DNA from 3 places in the Siccibacter colletis genome. Region 3 is predicted to be linked to each of the others. Evidence: predicted binding sites of a transcription regulator. Region 3 holds the regulator's gene; each other region holds the start of a gene.

Region 1 (5,871 bases), 1.6 Mb from region 3:
GGCGGTGGCACCGCCCCATAAAAATCCTTCCGGAAAGGCTTTCGACATTGTCATGGTGTTTTCCTTATACCGCCGGTGCGGTAAGTGTCAGACAGGCTTCATTGATGCCGATACCGCCCTGTTTTACCGGGGTGATATCGCCGTATTCGTCGCTATTAGTGACAATCACAATCACGCTGGGGTCGATGTGCTGCGCGCGCAGGGCTTCAAGGTCGAAACCGATCAGCGGCTGGCCGACCTCGACGAATTCCCCCTCGCGGATATAACTGGTAAAGCCAGCGCCGCCGAGCTTCACGGTGTCGATACCGATGTGGATCAGCACCTCGGCACCGCTGTCGCTTCGCAGCGTCAGGGCGTGGCGGGTATCAAACACCGACTCCACCCGGCCATTAACCGGGGATCGCAGCTCCCCGCTGTCCGGGACGATGGCGATGCCCTTGCCAAAAATCTCATCGGCAAACACCGGGTCGCTCAGGCGGTCGAGCGGCAGCAGCTGGCCGCTCACCGGCGCGAAGATCTGCTCATCCCGGGCAGCAAGCGGTAGCGGTGCGCCCGCCTGCTGCGCAGCGGTATCCGGCTGCGCCTCCTCCTCAAAGCCAACCACCACGGTGAGCAGGGCGGCCACGGTGAAGGAGATCCCCAGGCTCGCCAGCGCCCACAGGAAGGTGGGGCCGACCAGGGCCGGAATACCGGACAGACCGCTCAGGGCAAAGGCATAGGTCTTTACCCCCATCGCCATCGCGAACGCCCCGCCGCAGGCTCCGCCCGCCAGGGCGCAGGCGAATGGGCGCTTAAAGCGAATATTGATGCCGTACATCGCCGGCTCGGTAATCCCCAGCGAGGCGCTGAAGCTGGTGGAGAGCGCAAGAGTTCTGGTCTTTTTGTTACGCGAGCGCAGAAAGACGCCGAACGCCGCCCCGGCCTGGCCGAGGTTGGCAACGTAAAACAGGATCTTGAACGGGTCATAGCCGAGCCGGCTGATGTTGTTGATCATCACCGGCACCAGCACGTAGTGCATACCGGTAATGATCATCAGCGACAGGGTACCGCCCACCAGTACGCCCGCCAGTATTCCCATGTTGGCCACCAGCCACAGGATGCCGCCCGACAGCGCGTTGCCAAGCCAGATGCCGAGCGGGCCGATAGTTATCAGCGTAACGGGCGTCACGATCACCAGCGACAGCAGAGGCACGAACATGGTTTTCAGCGCCCCGGGCATCACGCGGTCAACCGCGCGTTCTACGTAGCTCAGCAGCCAGACCGCCAGCAGGATCGGGATCACTGACGAGGCGTAGGAAACGGGCGCAACCGGCAGGCCGAAGAAGGCGATGGGGTCGCCGGCGGCGAACAGTGTGGTCAGGTTGGGGTGAAACAGCGCTGCGGCCATCGCCACCGCCACGTAGGGGTTAGCACCAAATTTGTGACCGGCGCTGAAGGCCAGCACCAGCGGCATAAAGAAAAACACGCCGTCGCTGATGGCCGCCAGGATCTGGTAGCTCTGGTTGCTGACATCGAGCCAGTTGAGGGCCACCAGCAGCGAGAGCACCCCCTTGAGGATACCTGCGCCGGCAATGGCGGGAATGATGGGGGAAAAGATGCCGGACAGCCCCTCCAGCACCACCGACACCGGGTTGCGGCGTTTGCGCGGCGCGTCGTCCGCAGGGGCGGGTGCTGCCTCGCGCAGGTGGGGAAGCTGGTCAAGGATCGCGTCGCACAGCGGGGCCACCTCGTTACCGATGATCAGCTGATACTGATCGCCGGAGATGTTGACCCCCATGACGCCATCGGTGTTGTCGAGCGCAGCCCGATCCGCCAGGCTCATGTCGCGCAGCTCAAAGCGCAGCCGGGTAATGCAGTGGAACAGCGAGACGATATTTTCGGCCCCGCCAATGCGCGTAATAATCTGCTGCGCGGTATGGGAATAGTGCATGGTCATTCCTCCAGATCCACGGCGAAATAACGCCGTGTTAAACAATCGCCGGGTCTGCCGGTCGTCTTGCTTCCTCTGGGGTTTGCCTGATTGAACAGTAACAAGCCTGAACGGAATTAGTGGGATTACTCCCGGGTATTACGCCCCGGTATCTGCGGGCGTCATTCTTTTAATCACGTTATCGATATGCACCGTCAGATATAATTTCTCCGACTGGCTCATCGCGTGGTGATAATTCTTCTGCACAAAATCATTAATGGCCTCAACGCAGGCGACGGTTTTTTTATAGCGCTGCTGCACCATCGCAAACAGTTCCGCATCGTCATTATCGACAATCTCGCCTTCTACTACCCGTTGAGCAAAAAATTTCAGGTGGGTAATAAAACGCTGGTAATTCAGGCTCTCCTCATCCGGCTTAACCCGAAACCAGTATTTGACGATGTTCTGCACCTGATAAATAAGCTGGGTGATCTGGCCGGTTTTCGCCGTGGTGGTGCTCAGCCCGGCGTTAACGATATGCAGCGCGATACTGCAGGCCTCAGCATCCGGTAATAGCGTGCCGGTGCGGGCGGCTATCAGCGCCAGTGCCTGCTGGCCGACGCCATATTCTGCCTGATAAAAATGGCGCACTTCCCACTGCAACGGATTATGCAGCGTCAACGCGTCATGACTGCGTTGCAGGGCGTAATGCAAATGATCGCTCAGGCTGATATACAGCCCTTCACTTAATTTATGCGGCAGGGCAGAGCGCGCCAGCGCCACGATATCATCGGTGAGCTGCAATATTTCCAGCGGTATTTCATCTGCCAGCGCTTTAAACCGGGCCGATATTTTGTCGTCGTGCAGGCGAAACGTTTTCTCTATTTTCGCCATATTAACCTGTTCTCCCGCCGAGGCTGAAAAACCTAATCCGCGCCCGGTGAGGATCAGCTCCTGACCCTGTTCATCCACCACGCTGACGACATTGTTATTAAGGATTTGCTTAATGAACATCGACGGCTCCTGAAAACAAAACGGGCAAAACATAAATACAGATTACGGAAAGTCTCCCGCAAGCTGCATTCAGGTTTTGCCCGCCGAACGGTAACAAGTTAATGCACTGATAAAAAACCTAACACTCGTCTGATAATCGGTCAACGCAGGGGACGCGGAAAGAATATATTTACCTCTGAAATGTGATCAGCTCTGCGAATTAATGCGCTCAATGTTTTCGCCGCGCCGTGCTAAAAAAAGGTCAACCTGCGGGCTAAAAAATGCCACAATAGTGGCTGTTTATACAGTATCTCAGGTTTCCCGATGGCCCTTTTGAGCGCGCATAAAGCGCAAATTGCCGCCTGGTACAAGGCGCTGCAACAGCAGATCCCCGATTTTATCCCCCGCGCGCCGCAGCGGCAGATGATTGCTGAAGTGGCGAAAACGCTGGCCGGGGATGAAGGGCGGCATCTGGCGATCGAAGCGCCTACCGGCGTCGGTAAAACCCTCTCCTATCTGATCCCCGGCATCGCCATTGCCCGGGACGAGCAGAAAACCTTGGTGGTGAGCACCGCTAACGTGGCGTTGCAGGACCAGATCTTCAGCAAGGATTTACCCCTGCTGCGCAAGATTATCCCGGACCTGAAGTTCACCGCCGCTTTCGGACGCGGGCGCTACGTCTGCCCGCGCAACCTCGCTGCGCTCTCCACCGACAGCCTGGCGCAGGGCGATCTGCTGGCATTTCTTGATGACGAGCTGACGCCGAACAGCAAAGAAGAGCAGCAGCGCTGCGCAAAGCTGAAAGCCGATCTCGACAGCTATAAGTGGGACGGCCTGCGCGATCACACCGATCAGGCGATCGACGACAAGCTGTGGATGCGGCTCAGCACCGATAAAGCGAGCTGCCTGAACCGCAACTGCCACTACTATCGCGAATGCCCGTTTTTCGTGGCGCGGCGTGAAATCCAGGAGGCGGAAGTGGTGGTGGCCAACCACGCGCTGGTGATGGCGGCGCTGGAGAGCGAAGCGGTGCTGCCGGAGCCGAAAAACCTGCTGCTGGTGCTGGATGAAGGGCATCACGTCCCGGACGTGGCGCGCGATGCGCTGGAGATGAGCGCCGAGATCACCGCTCCCTGGGCGCGGCTGCAGCTCGATCTGTTTGCGAAACTGGTGGCGACCTGCGTGGAGCAGTTCCGCCCGAAAACCCTGCCGCCGCTGGCGAATCCCGAGCGGCTGAACGCGCACTGCGAGGAGCTGGCCGAACTTATCGGCTCCCTGAACAGTATTCTGGGCCTTTATCTGCCGGCGGGCAGCGAGGCGGAGTACCGGTTTGCGATGGGCGAACTGCCGGCTGAGATCATGGAGATTTGCCAGCGGCTGGCGAAGCTTACCGAATCGCTGCGCGGCCTGGCGGAGCTGTTCCTCAACGATCTCAGCGAGAAGACCGGCAGCCACGATATTGTGCGTCTGCACCGGGTGCTGCTGCAGATGAACCGCGCCCTCGGCCACTTCGAGGCGCAGAGCAAGCTCTGGCGGCTGGCCTCGCTGGCCCAGGCGTCCGGTGCGCCGGTGTCGAAGTGGGTGACCCGCGAGCTGCGCGACGGCCAGCTGCATATGTGGTTCCACTGCGTCGGCATTCGCGTTGCCGACCAGCTGGAAAAGCTGCTCTGGCGCAGCGTGCCGCATGTGGTGGTCACCTCCGCGACCCTGCGCTCGCTCAACAGTTTTTCACGTCTGCAGGAGATGAGCGGCCTGCGCGAGAAGGCGGGCGACCGCTTTATCAGCCTTGATTCGCCGTTTAATCATGTCGATCAGGGGCGGATTGTCATTCCCCGTATGCGCTACGAACCGCTGCTGGAGCACGAAGCGCACCATATTGCCGAAATGGCGGCCTTCTTCCGCCAGGAAGTCGAAAAAGGCGAGCACAAAGGGATGCTGGTGCTGTTTGCCAGCGGGCGCGCCATGCAGCAGTTTCTCACCCACGTGACCGACCTGCGCCTGATGCTGCTGGTGCAGGGCGATCAGCCGCGTTACCGGCTGGTAGAGCTGCACCGCAAGCGCGTGCAGGGCGGTGAGCGCAGCGTGCTGGTGGGGCTACAGTCCTTTGCTGAAGGGCTGGATCTGAAAGGCGAGCTGCTCACCCAGGTGCATATCCATAAAATTGCCTTCCCGCCGGTGGACAGCCCGGTGGTGATCACCGAAGGGGAGTGGCTGAAAAGCCTTAACCGCTATCCGTTTGAAGTACAGAGCCTGCCGAGCGCCTCCTTCAATCTTATCCAGCAGGTAGGGCGGCTTATCCGCAGCCACGAATGCTGGGGCGAGGTGATCATTTATGACAAGCGCCTGTTTACCAAAGGCTACGGGCAGCGCCTGCTGAACGCGCTGCCGGTATTTCCTGTTTCCCAGCCTGAGGCACCAGACGTTATAGTGAAGGCTGAGCCAAAAAAAGCAGCGCGCCGCCCTCGTCGGCGCTGAATACGCAAACAGCACGACGTAAGGAGTGACGGATGGATTACCGCTCAATCATTAAAGAAATCGGCCGCGGCAAGAACCATGCCCGGGATCTGGATATCGACACAGCGCGCGCGCTCTATACCCATATGCTGAACGGCGAGGTGCCGGAGCTGGAGCTGGGCGGCGTGCTGATTGCGCTGCGCATCAAAGGGGAAGGGGAAGCAGAGCTGCGCGGCTTTTACGAGGCGATGCAGCAGCAGACCGTGCGCCTGACGCCGCCGCCGGGCAAACCGATGCCGATCGTCATTCCCACCTACAACGGAGCGCGTAAGCAGGCCAACCTGACGCCGCTGCTGGCGCTGTTGCTCAACCGCCTCGGTTTTCCGGTGCTGGTGCACGGGGTCAGCCATGACGGCACCCGGGTGATCAGCGAAACCGTATTCACGCTGATGGGCATCCACCCGACGCTGCACGCCGGTCAGGCGCAGGCCCAGCTGGAGGGCCATCATCCGGTC
Region 2 (5,871 bases), 1.3 Mb from region 3:
GTTAACGGGCAGACCGGCGAGCTGACGCTGCTGGTGGACGACGCCGAACTGGCGGCCCGTGAAGCCTTTGTGCCGGATCTGAGCGCGATGCGTGTCGGCACCGGACGTGAGCTGTTTGGCGCGTTACGCGAGAAGTTATCTGGCGCGGAACAGGGCGCAACCTGTATTACTTTTGAATAATTCCCGGCGCAACGATGCGCCGGACACAGATGAATTAATTAAAACTGGCGGGAGTAAATCTGAATGAAAAACTGGAAAACAAGTGCCGAAGCAATCCTTACCTCAGGCCCGGTTGTCCCTGTCATCGTCATTAACAAACTCGAACACGCTGTACCGATGGCAAAAGCGCTGGTCGCTGGCGGCGTGCGCGTGCTGGAAGTGACCCTGCGGACCGAGTGCGCGCTGGAAGCGATTCGCCTGATTGCTAAAGAAGTGCCGGATGCCATCATCGGCGCGGGCACCGTGCTGAACGCGAAGCAGCTGGCAGAGGTCACCGAAGCGGGTGCACAGTTCGCCATCAGTCCGGGCCTCACCGAACCGCTGCTGAAAGCGGCTACCGAAGGCACCATCCCGCTGATCCCTGGCATCAGCACCGTGTCTGAGCTGATGCTGGGCATGGACTACGGTCTGAAAGAGTTCAAATTCTTCCCGGCGGAAGCGAACGGCGGCACCAAAGCGCTGCAGGCTATCGCAGGGCCGTTCTCCCAGGTGCGTTTCTGCCCGACCGGCGGTATCTCCCCGGCTAACTACCGTGATTACCTGGCGCTGAAAAGCGTGCTGTGCATCGGCGGCTCCTGGCTGGTGCCGGCTGACGCGCTGGAAAGCGGCGATTACGATCGCATCACCACCCTGGCGCGTGAAGCGGTCGCTGGCGCGCAGCAGTAATAAAAAAGGCGAGGGCATCTGCCACTCGCCTCAATATCATCAGCCCGGCCATGCAGCCGGGCTTTTTTTATCCCTGCACCACCACGGCCGCGGCAGCCGTTCTGGCGCGCACAACTGCCTCTTCCACGCTGTCGGCGGCGGCGAGGGCCACGCCGAGACGGCGCGTGCCGTTGATCTCCGGCTTGCCGAACAGGCGCAGCTGGACACTAGCACCCAGCGCCTGCTCCAGATTCCCGTACGTCAGGTTATCGCTGGTCAGCTGCGGCAGAATGACGGCGGACGCGGAGGGGCCATACTGACGAATACCGCCGATCGGCAACCCGGTAAAGGCGCGCACGTGCAATGCGAACTCGGAGAGATCCTGTGAAATCAGGGTCACCATGCCGGTATCATGCGGGCGCGGCGACACTTCGCTGAAAATGACTTCATCGCCACAGATAAACAGCTCCACGCCAAACAGGCCGTAGCCACCGAGCGCCAGAACGACTTTTCGCGCCATTTCCTGAGCTCGCGCCAGCGCCAGCTCGCTCATCTGCTGCGGCTGCCAGGACTCGCGATAGTCGCCGTCCTCCTGACGATGGCCCACCGGCGCGCAGAAATGAACGCCATCTACCGCGCTGACGGTGAGCAGGGTGATCTCAAAATCGAAATCGACCACGCCTTCCACGATAACCCGCCCGGCCCCGGCGCGGCCGCCCTGTTGCGCGTATACCCACGCCTGCGCCAGCTGGTCTGCGCGACGGATAAAGCTCTGTCCTTTCCCGGAAGAGCTCATCACCGGTTTTACGATGCAGGGCAGACCGATGGTGTCCACTGCCGCACGAAAGGCGCTTTCGCTGTCGGCAAACTGATAGCTTGAGGTAGGGATCGCCAGCGCTTCAGCCGCGAGACGACGAATGCCTTCCCGGTTCATGGTGAGCTGTGTGGCGCGTGCGGTCGGTACGACGTGCTGCCCGGCCTGCTCCAGCTCCACCAGCATATCGGTCGCGATGGCCTCGATCTCCGGCACGATGTAGTGCGGTTTTTCCTGCTCAACCAGCGCTTTGAGTGCGGCAGCATCAAGCATATTGATGACATGGCTGCGGTGGGCGACGTGCATGGCCGGGGCGTCAGGGTAGCGATCCACGGCAATTACTTCGATGCCCAGGCGCTGACACTCAATCGCGACTTCCTTACCCAGTTCACCCGATCCCAAAAGCATTACCCGCGTAGCTGCGGGGCGCAGCGCCGTACCCAACTTAGCCATAACCCTGTATCCTGATGTGAAAAAAAGACCGGCGCAGTATAAACGAAAACGTTTGCGTTGGCAGTGATTTTACGGTTGCATCACAGGGCGATGAAGGTTTATACTGTATATAAATACAGTGATGCGAGGCTGCAAAATGACCGTTGAAATTAAATATGTAGTTGTCCGCGAAGGTGAGGAAAAGATGTCTTTTGCCAATAAAAAAGATGCTGACGCTTACGACAAAATGCTCGATCTGGCAGAAGTGCTTGGCGACTGGTTACAGGAGAGCCCGCTGAAGCTGGAAGATGACCAGAACGAAGCGCTGGCGATGTGGCTGGCCGAGCAGCGTGACGCCCTGAGCGCGATCATCAAAACCGGCAAGCTGCCGGAGAGCGACGCGTCAGAAAAAGCGGCCCCGGCATCACGTAAAAAGGCCAGCGCTGATGCGCCTTCTGCCGACGTGAAGCCAATCAAAGCGGCATAATCAGACCAGAGACACTGGCGTTACTAAGGTTTTCGGCCATGCTTTTTCTGAACGTACTGACAGGAGAACAGCATGATCAAAACAGGAACGCTATTTATGGGGCTGCTGGCACTGTGCAGCGCCCCGGCTCTGGCCGCGCCCGCTCACGATGTGAGCTTTCCGCGCTGCGAAGGCAGCGATGCCGCAACCATCGCGTCGAGCGTGAAGCGCGACTATCAGCAAAACCGTATCCCGCGCTGGGCTGATGACCAGCGCATTCTCGGCCAGGCCGATCCGGTTGCCTGGGTAAACCCCAAAGAAGTTCGCGGGGAAGACGACACCTGGCAGGTGCCGCTGACGGTACGCGGTAAAAACACCGACATTCAGTACCGGGTCACTATCGACTGCCGCAAAGGCACCGCCCGCTATCAGCACTGAACCCTCAGGCAGCCCCGGCTGCCTGTGTTGTTTCTGCCTCCTGGCGGCGCGACACTGCTTTGCCTGGTCAGCAGGCAATAATTTTCCCTTCCTTGCTCAACCCCGACATTTCTTGACGCTCGGTCACTTACCCTCGGTTAAACATATGCATTAACGGGGAAAAACGATGTCTCAATGGTTGAAACAGCTTCAGTCCGTTCTGGGTCAGGCGAAATCCGCTACCCAGCAGTCCGGCGGCAAAGAACAGGGTTACAGCAAGTACATGCCCGGCGCGTTGGGCGGCCTCGCGGGGCTGCTGGTGGCGAACTCCTCATCGCGTAAGCTATTAACCAAATATGCCGGCAGCGCGCTGCTAATGGGCGGCGGGGCGGTGGCGGGCACCGTACTGTGGAATAAGTACAAAGACAAAGTGCGCGCTGCGCATCAGGATGAACCGGGCTACGGCCAGCATCATTCGCCGCTGGACGTGCGCACTGAGCGCCTGATCCTCGCGCTGGTATTTGCTGCGAAGAGCGACGGGCATATCGACGACCAGGAGCGTCAGGCCATTGAGCAGCAGCTGCGTGAGGCTGGCGTTGAGCAGCAGGGACGGGTGCTGATCCAGCAGGCCATTGAGCAGCCGCTGGATCCAAAACGCATCGCCAGCGGCATTCAGAATGAAGAAGAAGCGCTGGAGGTGTACTTCCTGAGCTGTGCCGCCATCGATATCGATCACTTTATGGAGCGCAGCTACCTCAACGCGCTCGGCGACGAGCTGAAGATCCCGCAGGACGTGCGTACCAGCATCGAGCAGGATCTGAAACAGCAAAAACAGGCGCTGCCGGGGTAATCCTTTCGGCTAAATGTCATGTTTCGCTTGCATCACGCGTGGGTTTTGCCACCCTTACAGGGTGTTAAACGCAAAAGAAAAATGACATGCCACCAAAAGCGAGAAAAATCCCCCATGCGCTCACCGAGCATGGCGACACCCGTATCGACAATTACTTCTGGCTGCGCGACGACACGCGTTCGCAGCCGGAAGTGCTGGAGTATCTGCACCAGGAGAACGATTACGGGCGCGATATCATGACCACGCAGCAGGCGCTGCAGGACCGTTTACTCAAGGAGATGGTTGACCGCATCCCCCAGCGCGACGTCTCCGCCCCCTACGTGAACAACGGGTATCGCTACCGGCACGTGTATGAAACCGGCTGCGAGTATGCGATCTATCAGCGTCAGTCGGTGACGTGTTCAGAATGGGATGACTGGGAGCTGCTGCTGGATTCCAACAAGCGCGCGGCCCACAGTGAGTTCTACACCCTTGGTGGCCTGTCAATTACGCCCGATAACAGCATCATGGCGCTGGCGGAAGATTTCCTCTCCCGCCGCCAGTACGGCCTGCGTTTTCGTAATCTGGAAACCGGAAACTGGTATCCCGAAATGCTGGAGAACGTCTCGCCGAGCTTTGTCTGGGCCAACGACTCCACCACGCTCTATTACGTGCGTAAGCATGCCACCACGCTGCTGCCGTATCAGGTGTGGCGTCATACCATCGGCACGCCGTCGAAGTGGGATGAGCTGGTTTATGAAGAGAAGGACGACACTTTCTACGTCAGCCTGCACAAAACCACCTCCCGACATTTCATCCAGATCTACCTTAACAGCGCCACCACCAGCGAAGTGCTGCTGCTGGATGCCGAGCTGCCCGACGCGCAGCCACAATGCTTCCTCGCGCGCCGCAAAGATCACGAATACAGCCTCGACCACTATCAGCATACCTTTTACCTGCGCTCGAACCGCGACGGCAAAAACTTCGGTCTGTACCGCACCAGAGTGCGTGACGAAGCGCGCTGGGAAGTGCTGATCCCGGCGCGCGACCACATCATGCTGGAAGGCTTTACCCTTTTCACCGACTGGCTGGTGGTGGAAGAGCGCCAGCGCGGGCTCACCAGCCTGCGGCAGATCAACCGCAAAACCCGGGAAGTGACCGGCATCGCCTTCGACGATCCGGCTTATGTGACCTGGCTTGCCTACAACCCGGAGCCGGAGACGTCACGCCTGCGCTACGGCTACTCCTCCATGACCACGCCTGACACCCTGTTTGAGCTGGACATGGATACCGGCGAGCGGCGGGTGCTGAAGCAGACCGAGGTAGCAGGCTTTGATGCCGGGAACTACCGCAGCGAGCACCTTTGGGTGAAGGCGCGGGACGGGGTCGAAGTGCCGGTGTCTCTGGTGTACCACAAGTCCTGGTTTCAGCGCGGCAAGAACCCGCTGCTGGTCTACGGCTACGGCTCCTATGGCACCTGCATGGATGCCGACTTCAGCACCAGCCGACTCAGCCTGCTGGATCGCGGTTTCGTCTATGCCATCGCCCATATCCGCGGCGGCGGAGAACTGGGGCAGGGCTGGTATGAAGATGGCAAATTCCTGAAGAAGAAAAATACCTTCAACGATTACATTGACGTCTGCGATGCCCTGTTGAAAGAGGGCTATGGCGACAGGCGCTATGTCTATGGCATGGGCGGCAGCGCGGGCGGGATGCTGATGGGGACCGTCATCAACGAACGTCCCGAGCTGTTCCACGGCGTGGTCGCCCAGGTGCCGTTTGTCGATGTGGTCACCACCATGCTGGATGAATCCATCCCGCTCACCACCGGCGAGTTTGAGGAGTGGGGCAATCCGAAGGATGAAACCTACTATCACTACATGAAGGATTACAGCCCTTACGATCAGGTAAAAGCTCAGGCTTATCCGCACCTGCTGGTCACCACCGGGCTGCACGACTCCCAGGTGCAGTACTGGGAACCCGCCAAATGGGTGGCGAAGCTGCGGGAGTATAAAACGGACGATAATCTGCTACTGCTCTGTACCGATA
Region 3 (5,871 bases):
TGCTCTTACCCACCCTACGTGGGTTACGGAGGCGAAAAAGGCGGGAAAACCCCGCCTTTTTTATTGGCTCAGTGAATGGCTATCAGCTGGTCTGCGCCGAGGCGCTTTCAATAGTCAGACGCACGTCAGAGGTCACCAGCTCGCCCAGCAGCTGGTAAATCGCCATGGTGCGGGTCGGATCGGCATCTCCGGTATCGCTGATGTAACCTTCGTCGCGCAGCGTCAGCACCAGCGTGCTGAAGACCGCTTTGTCGAAGAACTCCGGCGCGTTGATGCCGTGCAGCACCGACAGGCGCTGAGCCACGGTACGGCTCTCTTTTTCCAGCGTACCGCGGTTGATCGCCGGGTTAGCGCTCAGCAGCCAGAAGGTAATGGCGTAGCGCTGAAGCGTTTCCCGCACCCCGGCAGCCAGCAGCTGCAGCGTGCGTGAGCGTGCCGGATTAAGCTGAAGCTGCTCGCCGTTGGCGACGATTAACCCCTGCTGCAGCATCTCTTCCAGCAGGGCATCAATGACGCCACCCAGCTCTGATTTATCCCAGCGCAGGAACAGCTCGGTTTTCAGCATCGGATAGATAACTTCAATCTGGCTCAGCAGCGTTTCACGGCTGATGTTGCGGTGCTGGGTAACAATCGCGGCAATCAGCGATGGCAGCACCAGCATGTGCAGAATGTTGTTACGGTAGTACGTCATCAGCACTGCCTGCTCGCGCGGCAGGATGATGATGTCGCCGATGGTATCTTTCTCAACTTCGAACTTGTTCATCTGCAGCGCGTGATCGATAAGCTCATCGGCGGTGGCAGCAGGCACGGTCGCGTCCGCGGCATACGGCACGTTACGCAGCAGGCTGAGATAGCAGTTCAGCTGCTCGGTAAGCTGTTCGCGGGTCAGCGAACGCTGGCGTGACGCAAGCAGGGCTGTGCAGCAGAGGTTCATGGCGTTAGCCGCACCGGCGTTGTTGATGCGCACCATCAGTTCACTGGCAATGCCGTTGACGGTTGGCGTCAGCCACGCCGGACGTATCGCTTCGATCGGGTCAACCGATTCGCGCCACTCCGGCACGTTATCATTCAGCCATGAGGTCAGCGACATCGGCTCGCCGAAGTTGACATAGCCCTGGCCGAGATTGCGCAGCTTGCTCAGCCCGCGCACCATCTGCAGCAGGCTCTCTTTCTCTTTCGTAGCGCCGCGCAGCTCTTTGGCATAGGTGCCCACTTCCATGACGTGCTCGTAGCCGATGTAAATCGGCACCAGCGTAATCGGACGCGTGCCGCCGCGCAGCATCGCCTGAATGGTCATCGAAAGCGTGCCGGTTTTCGGATCCAGTAGGCGACCGGTACGGGAGCGTCCGCCTTCCACGAAATACTCAACCGAGTAGCCGCGGCTGAACAGTTCGCCGAGGTACTCACGGAACACCGTGGAATAGAGCTTGTTGCCTTTAAAAGTACGACGGATAAAGAACGCGCCCAGACGGCGGAAAATCGGGCCAGCGGGCCAGAAATTCAGGTTGATGCCCGCAGCAATGTGTGGCGGTACCAGCCCCTGGTGATAGAGCACGTAAGAGAGCAGCAGATAGTCCATATGGCTGCGGTGGCAGGGCACATAGACGATCTCGTGACCGTCGTGGGCCAGCTGACGTACGCGCTCAGCGTTATGAACGTTGATGCCCTGATAGAGACGGTTCCAGGTAAAGCCCAGCACGCGATCGCTCACGCGAATAGCTTCATAGGAGAAGTCAGCCGCGATCTCTTCCATCAGCGCGACGGCATTCTGCTGCGCCTTTTCATGGGAGATCTTTTTGGTACGCGCTTCGTCCTCTACCGCACGGGCAATCGCTTTTGACGCCAGCAGCTTATTGAACAGATCCTGACGCACCGGCAGGCGGGGGCCAACGGTGGCCAGACGCTGGCGGGCAAAGTGCATACGCGCCACGCGCGCCAGCTTTTGCGCGATAATTTTATCGGTGCCGTGCTCGGTGGCCATGCGGCGCAGCGAAACCGGCGGCGAGAAGCGCACAAAGCTGTCGCGCCCCAGCCAGGAGATAGCGACGAACTTCTGAATGCCGTTCAGCATGCGCAGCGGCGGGTTAACCTCACCCTTTTCGCGGCCCGGAGAGCGGCCAAACATCACCGAAACCGGCACCATCTGCACATCGAGATTCGGGTTGCTGCGGTGTAAATCCAGATAGTCGTGGAAGAGCTTAATAGACTCTTCTTTCGGCGTGTAATAGGTGAACACGCGCGGCCCGCTGTGAATGAACACGTAGCGCGGCAGAATAGCGCCGTCGATTTCCAGCGGTTCAAGCGGGTCGGGTAAATCATGCGCCAGGCATTGTTCGCGCAGCGCCAGCAAATCTGCCTTAGAGTTATAGGGCAGCACATACATAATAGGGCGAGAGGTATCCAGCCCTAATTCGGCGCAGGGGTCTGCCGGAATAGACTTGGTCTTTACCAGGACACTTAATGGTAAATTCAGTAATTTGTAGTAAATTCGTGGCCAACCGGACATAAACGATGTAAAGCCTCTGGTTAATAATGCAATCGCGCCGCAAGAATATCAGAATCCGTTGGGAATTTCTGTGCTGCGCTGAAGGCGACGTAAAAGCATTGACGCTCAGAATTCAAAAAGGTTTCTTTTCATGGCGAATAACACCACCGGGTTAACCCGTATTATCAAAGCTGCAGGCTACTCCTGGAAAGGGTATCGCGCAGCCTGGAAAAATGAAGCCGCCTTCCGCCAGGAGGCCGTCGCGGCAGTTGTGGCAATTGCGATTGCATGCTGGCTGGATGTTGATGCCATCACGCGCGTTCTGCTGATCGGTTCCGTTTTGCTGGTCATGATTGTCGAAATCCTTAATAGCGCCATTGAGGCGGTAGTGGACCGAATCGGGCCGGAATTCCACGAGCTTTCCGGGCGTGCCAAAGATATGGGGTCCGGTGCGGTACTGCTGTCTATCATCACCGCTCTTATCACCTGGGGCACGCTACTTTGGCAGCATTTGCGATAACCTTTCCAGAACGGGCCGTGTGTCTGGTTTTTTGCGCATTTTGTGGTTCCAAAGTCGCCTTTGACTGTATATACTCACAGCATAACTGTATATACACCCAGGGGGCGGAATGAAAGCGTTAACGACCAGGCAGCAAGAGGTGTTCGATCTCATTCGGGATCATATCGGCCAGACCGGCATGCCGCCTACTCGTGCGGAAATTGCAGCGCGTTTGGGGTTCCGTTCCCCGAACGCGGCGGAAGAGCACCTGAAAGCGCTGGCGCGTAAAGGCGTCATTGAGATCGTTTCAGGCGCATCGCGCGGCATTCGTCTGCTCATTGAAGAAGCTGAAGGGCTGCCGCTGATTGGTCGCGTTGCGGCGGGTGAACCGCTGCTGGCCTCCCAGCATATCGAAGGTCACTATCAGGTTGACCCGTCCCTGTTCAAGCCGAGCGCAGACTTTCTGCTGCGTGTCAGCGGGATGTCGATGAAAGACATCGGCATTATGGATGGCGATCTGCTGGCGGTGCATAAAACCGAAGAAGCGCGTAACGGCCAGGTTGTGGTGGCGCGTATCGAAGATGAAGTGACCGTAAAACGTCTCAAAAAACAGGGCAACATCGTTCAGCTGTTGCCTGAAAACAGCGACTTCGATCCTATCGTGGTTGACCTGCGCGAACAGAGCTTCACTATCGAAGGCCTGGCAGTGGGTGTGATCCGCAACGGCGAGTGGCTGTAATCTCCCTCTGATTTTAACCTCATGGTGCCGCGTGTTGCCGTGAGGTTAGCCTTCTGACCTCATTACCAGTTCGGGGCAGCATGTCGTTCTTCTCCTCCACTGATAAAGCGTTGTGGCGTCTTGCGCTGCCAATGATCTTCTCGAATATCACCGTGCCGCTGCTTGGCCTGGTGGATACGGCGGTGATTGGTCATCTCGACAGCGCAGCCTATCTTGGCGGCGTGGCGGTAGGGTCAATGGCAACCAGCTTCCTGTTTATGCTGCTGCTGTTCCTGCGTATGAGCACCACCGGGCTGACGGCCCAGGCGTTCGGTGCGAAAGACCCCGCCGGGCTGGCGCGGGCGCTGGTACAGCCCCTGATGCTGGCGCTTATTGCCGGCTTCGCTATTTTTCTTCTGCGTACCCCGCTTATCAATCTTGCGCTGCACATCACCGGTGGTAGCGACGACGTGCTGCTTCAGGCGCGCCGCTTTCTTGAGATCCGCTGGCTGAGCGCGCCCGCCTCGCTGGCAAATCTGGTGCTGCTCGGGTGGTTGCTGGGCGTGCAGTATGCCCGTGCACCGGTGATCCTGCTGGTAGTGGGTAACCTGCTCAACATCGTGCTCGACCTGTGGCTGGTGATGGGGATGCAGATGAACGTGCAGGGCGCGGCGCTCTCAACGGTTATCGCCGAATATGTCACCTTCCTTATCGGCCTGCTGATGGCGTGGAAAGTCCTGCGGTTGCGGGGTGTCAGCGTAACCATGTTGAAAGCGGCATGGCGCGGGAATATGCGTAAGCTGCTGGCGCTTAACCGCGACATTATGCTGCGGTCGCTGCTGCTTCAGCTCTGCTTCGGTTCCATTACCGTTCTTGGGGCGCGGCTGGGCGGCGAGGTGGTGGCGGTGAATGCTGTGCTGATGACGCTCCTCACTTTTACGGCCTATGCGCTCGACGGTTTTGCCTATGCGGTGGAAGCGCATTCCGGGCACGCATTTGGCGCGCGCGATCGCTCCTCGCTGCTTGATGTCTGGCGCGCCGCCTGCCGGCAGGCAGGGATTGTCGCGCTGGCATTTGCCCTGGTCTATGCCTGTTTCGGTTCCACCATTGTCGCCATGCTGACCTCCATCGACAGCCTGCGGCAGCTTGCCGGGCACTATCTGCCGTGGCAAATCCTGCTGCCGCTGGTGGGTGTCTGGTGTTATTTGCTGGACGGTATGTTCATTGGCGCCACCCGTGGCCGTGAGATGCGTAACAGCATGGCGCTGGCCGCTCTGGGGTTTGCCCTGACGCTGCTGTCACTTCCGCTGCTGGGTAATCATGGTTTGTGGCTGGCGCTGTGCGTCTTCCTGGCGCTGCGAGGGGTGACGCTGGGCTGGATGTGGCGGCGTTTCTGGCAACAAGACCGCTGGTTTACATAGTCAGTTACATCCCTTTACCGGGCTTTAAGCAGCCTCCAGCTTCCTGATTTTGCAGCCCTTTCATGGTCATTTTTCATGCGCCCGGGAGTGAAAATGGTTAAATATTCCGAATCACCGCCCCGTTCCCGCAGGCTCGTCTACAATTATTATCACGTCCAGCAGGAAATGAGATGAATGTCAGGACGGTTCATAAACGCAATCTCATAAACCGAACGATGAGGACATTATCATGAATAAAGACGAAGTCGGCGGTAACTGGAAACAGTTCAAAGGTAAAGCGAAAGAACAATGGGGTAAATTGACCGACGATGACATGACTGTCATTGAAGGTAAGCGCGATCAGCTGGTTGGTAAGATCCAGGAGCGCTACGGCAACAGCAAAGACGAGGCTGACAAGCAGGTTACTGACTGGGAAACCCGTCATAACTATCGCTGGTAAAGCACGCTAACTCAATTGTGCTGACCCTCGGGGCCTACCCAGCCCAGGTACAAGGATGTACCACTTAACGCCTTCACTACTTCCCGCGCTTTTTTCCCTGCACTGAATGGTCATGGTCGCATGCACCAGGATGGCGGCAGGCTTCCACTTCAACACAGCCAGAACACAACCCGTGTGCTTCAATCACATTGTGCCGTAAGGCAAAGCCCATCCGCGCCGCGACGGCCTGGAGAATATCTTCTACCCCATCTGCGCTCTGCTCTTTGACCTGCCCACAGCGATCGCATATGTACATTGCTGAAGTATGGG

Evidence for each region. Region 3 encodes LexA, which represses DNA repair genes until DNA is damaged. Its sites were predicted from a motif close to TNCTGTATGTACATACAGNA; they were not measured.
Region 1: a site for LexA is predicted at 3,193-3,212, ahead of dinG (ATP-dependent DNA helicase DinG). Genes of this name have one in related genera too.
Region 2: a site for LexA is predicted at 2,233-2,252, ahead of KFZ77_RS11655 (YebG family protein). Genes of this name have one in related genera too.

What each region holds. Positions count from the first base shown of each region.
Region 1 is NZ_CP074352.1:1,253,848-1,259,718, forward strand. Features, by position in the region: gene KFZ77_RS06055 (glycoside hydrolase family 1 protein) at 1-54, opposite strand, end outside; gene KFZ77_RS06060 (beta-glucoside-specific PTS transporter subunit IIABC) at 65-1,930, opposite strand; gene licT (BglG family transcription antiterminator LicT) at 2,069-2,923, opposite strand; gene dinG (ATP-dependent DNA helicase DinG) at 3,227-5,377, shown strand; gene ybiB (DNA-binding protein YbiB) at 5,410-5,871, shown strand, end outside.
Region 2 is NZ_CP074352.1:2,397,371-2,403,241, reverse strand. Features, by position in the region: gene edd (phosphogluconate dehydratase) at 1-180, shown strand, start outside; gene KFZ77_RS11665 (bifunctional 4-hydroxy-2-oxoglutarate aldolase/2-dehydro-3-deoxy-phosphogluconate aldolase) at 244-885, shown strand; gene purT (formate-dependent phosphoribosylglycinamide formyltransferase) at 953-2,131, opposite strand; gene KFZ77_RS11655 (YebG family protein) at 2,268-2,597, shown strand; gene yebF (protein YebF) at 2,673-3,014, shown strand; gene KFZ77_RS11645 (tellurite resistance TerB family protein) at 3,181-3,843, shown strand; gene ptrB (oligopeptidase B) at 3,930-5,871, shown strand, end outside.
Region 3 is NZ_CP074352.1:3,702,665-3,708,535, reverse strand. Features, by position in the region: gene plsB (glycerol-3-phosphate 1-O-acyltransferase PlsB) at 83-2,506, opposite strand; gene KFZ77_RS17740 (diacylglycerol kinase) at 2,637-3,005, shown strand; gene lexA (transcriptional repressor LexA) at 3,115-3,723, shown strand; gene dinF (MATE family efflux transporter DinF) at 3,804-5,123, shown strand; gene KFZ77_RS17725 (CsbD family protein) at 5,353-5,562, shown strand; gene zur (zinc uptake transcriptional repressor Zur) at 5,639-5,871, opposite strand, start outside.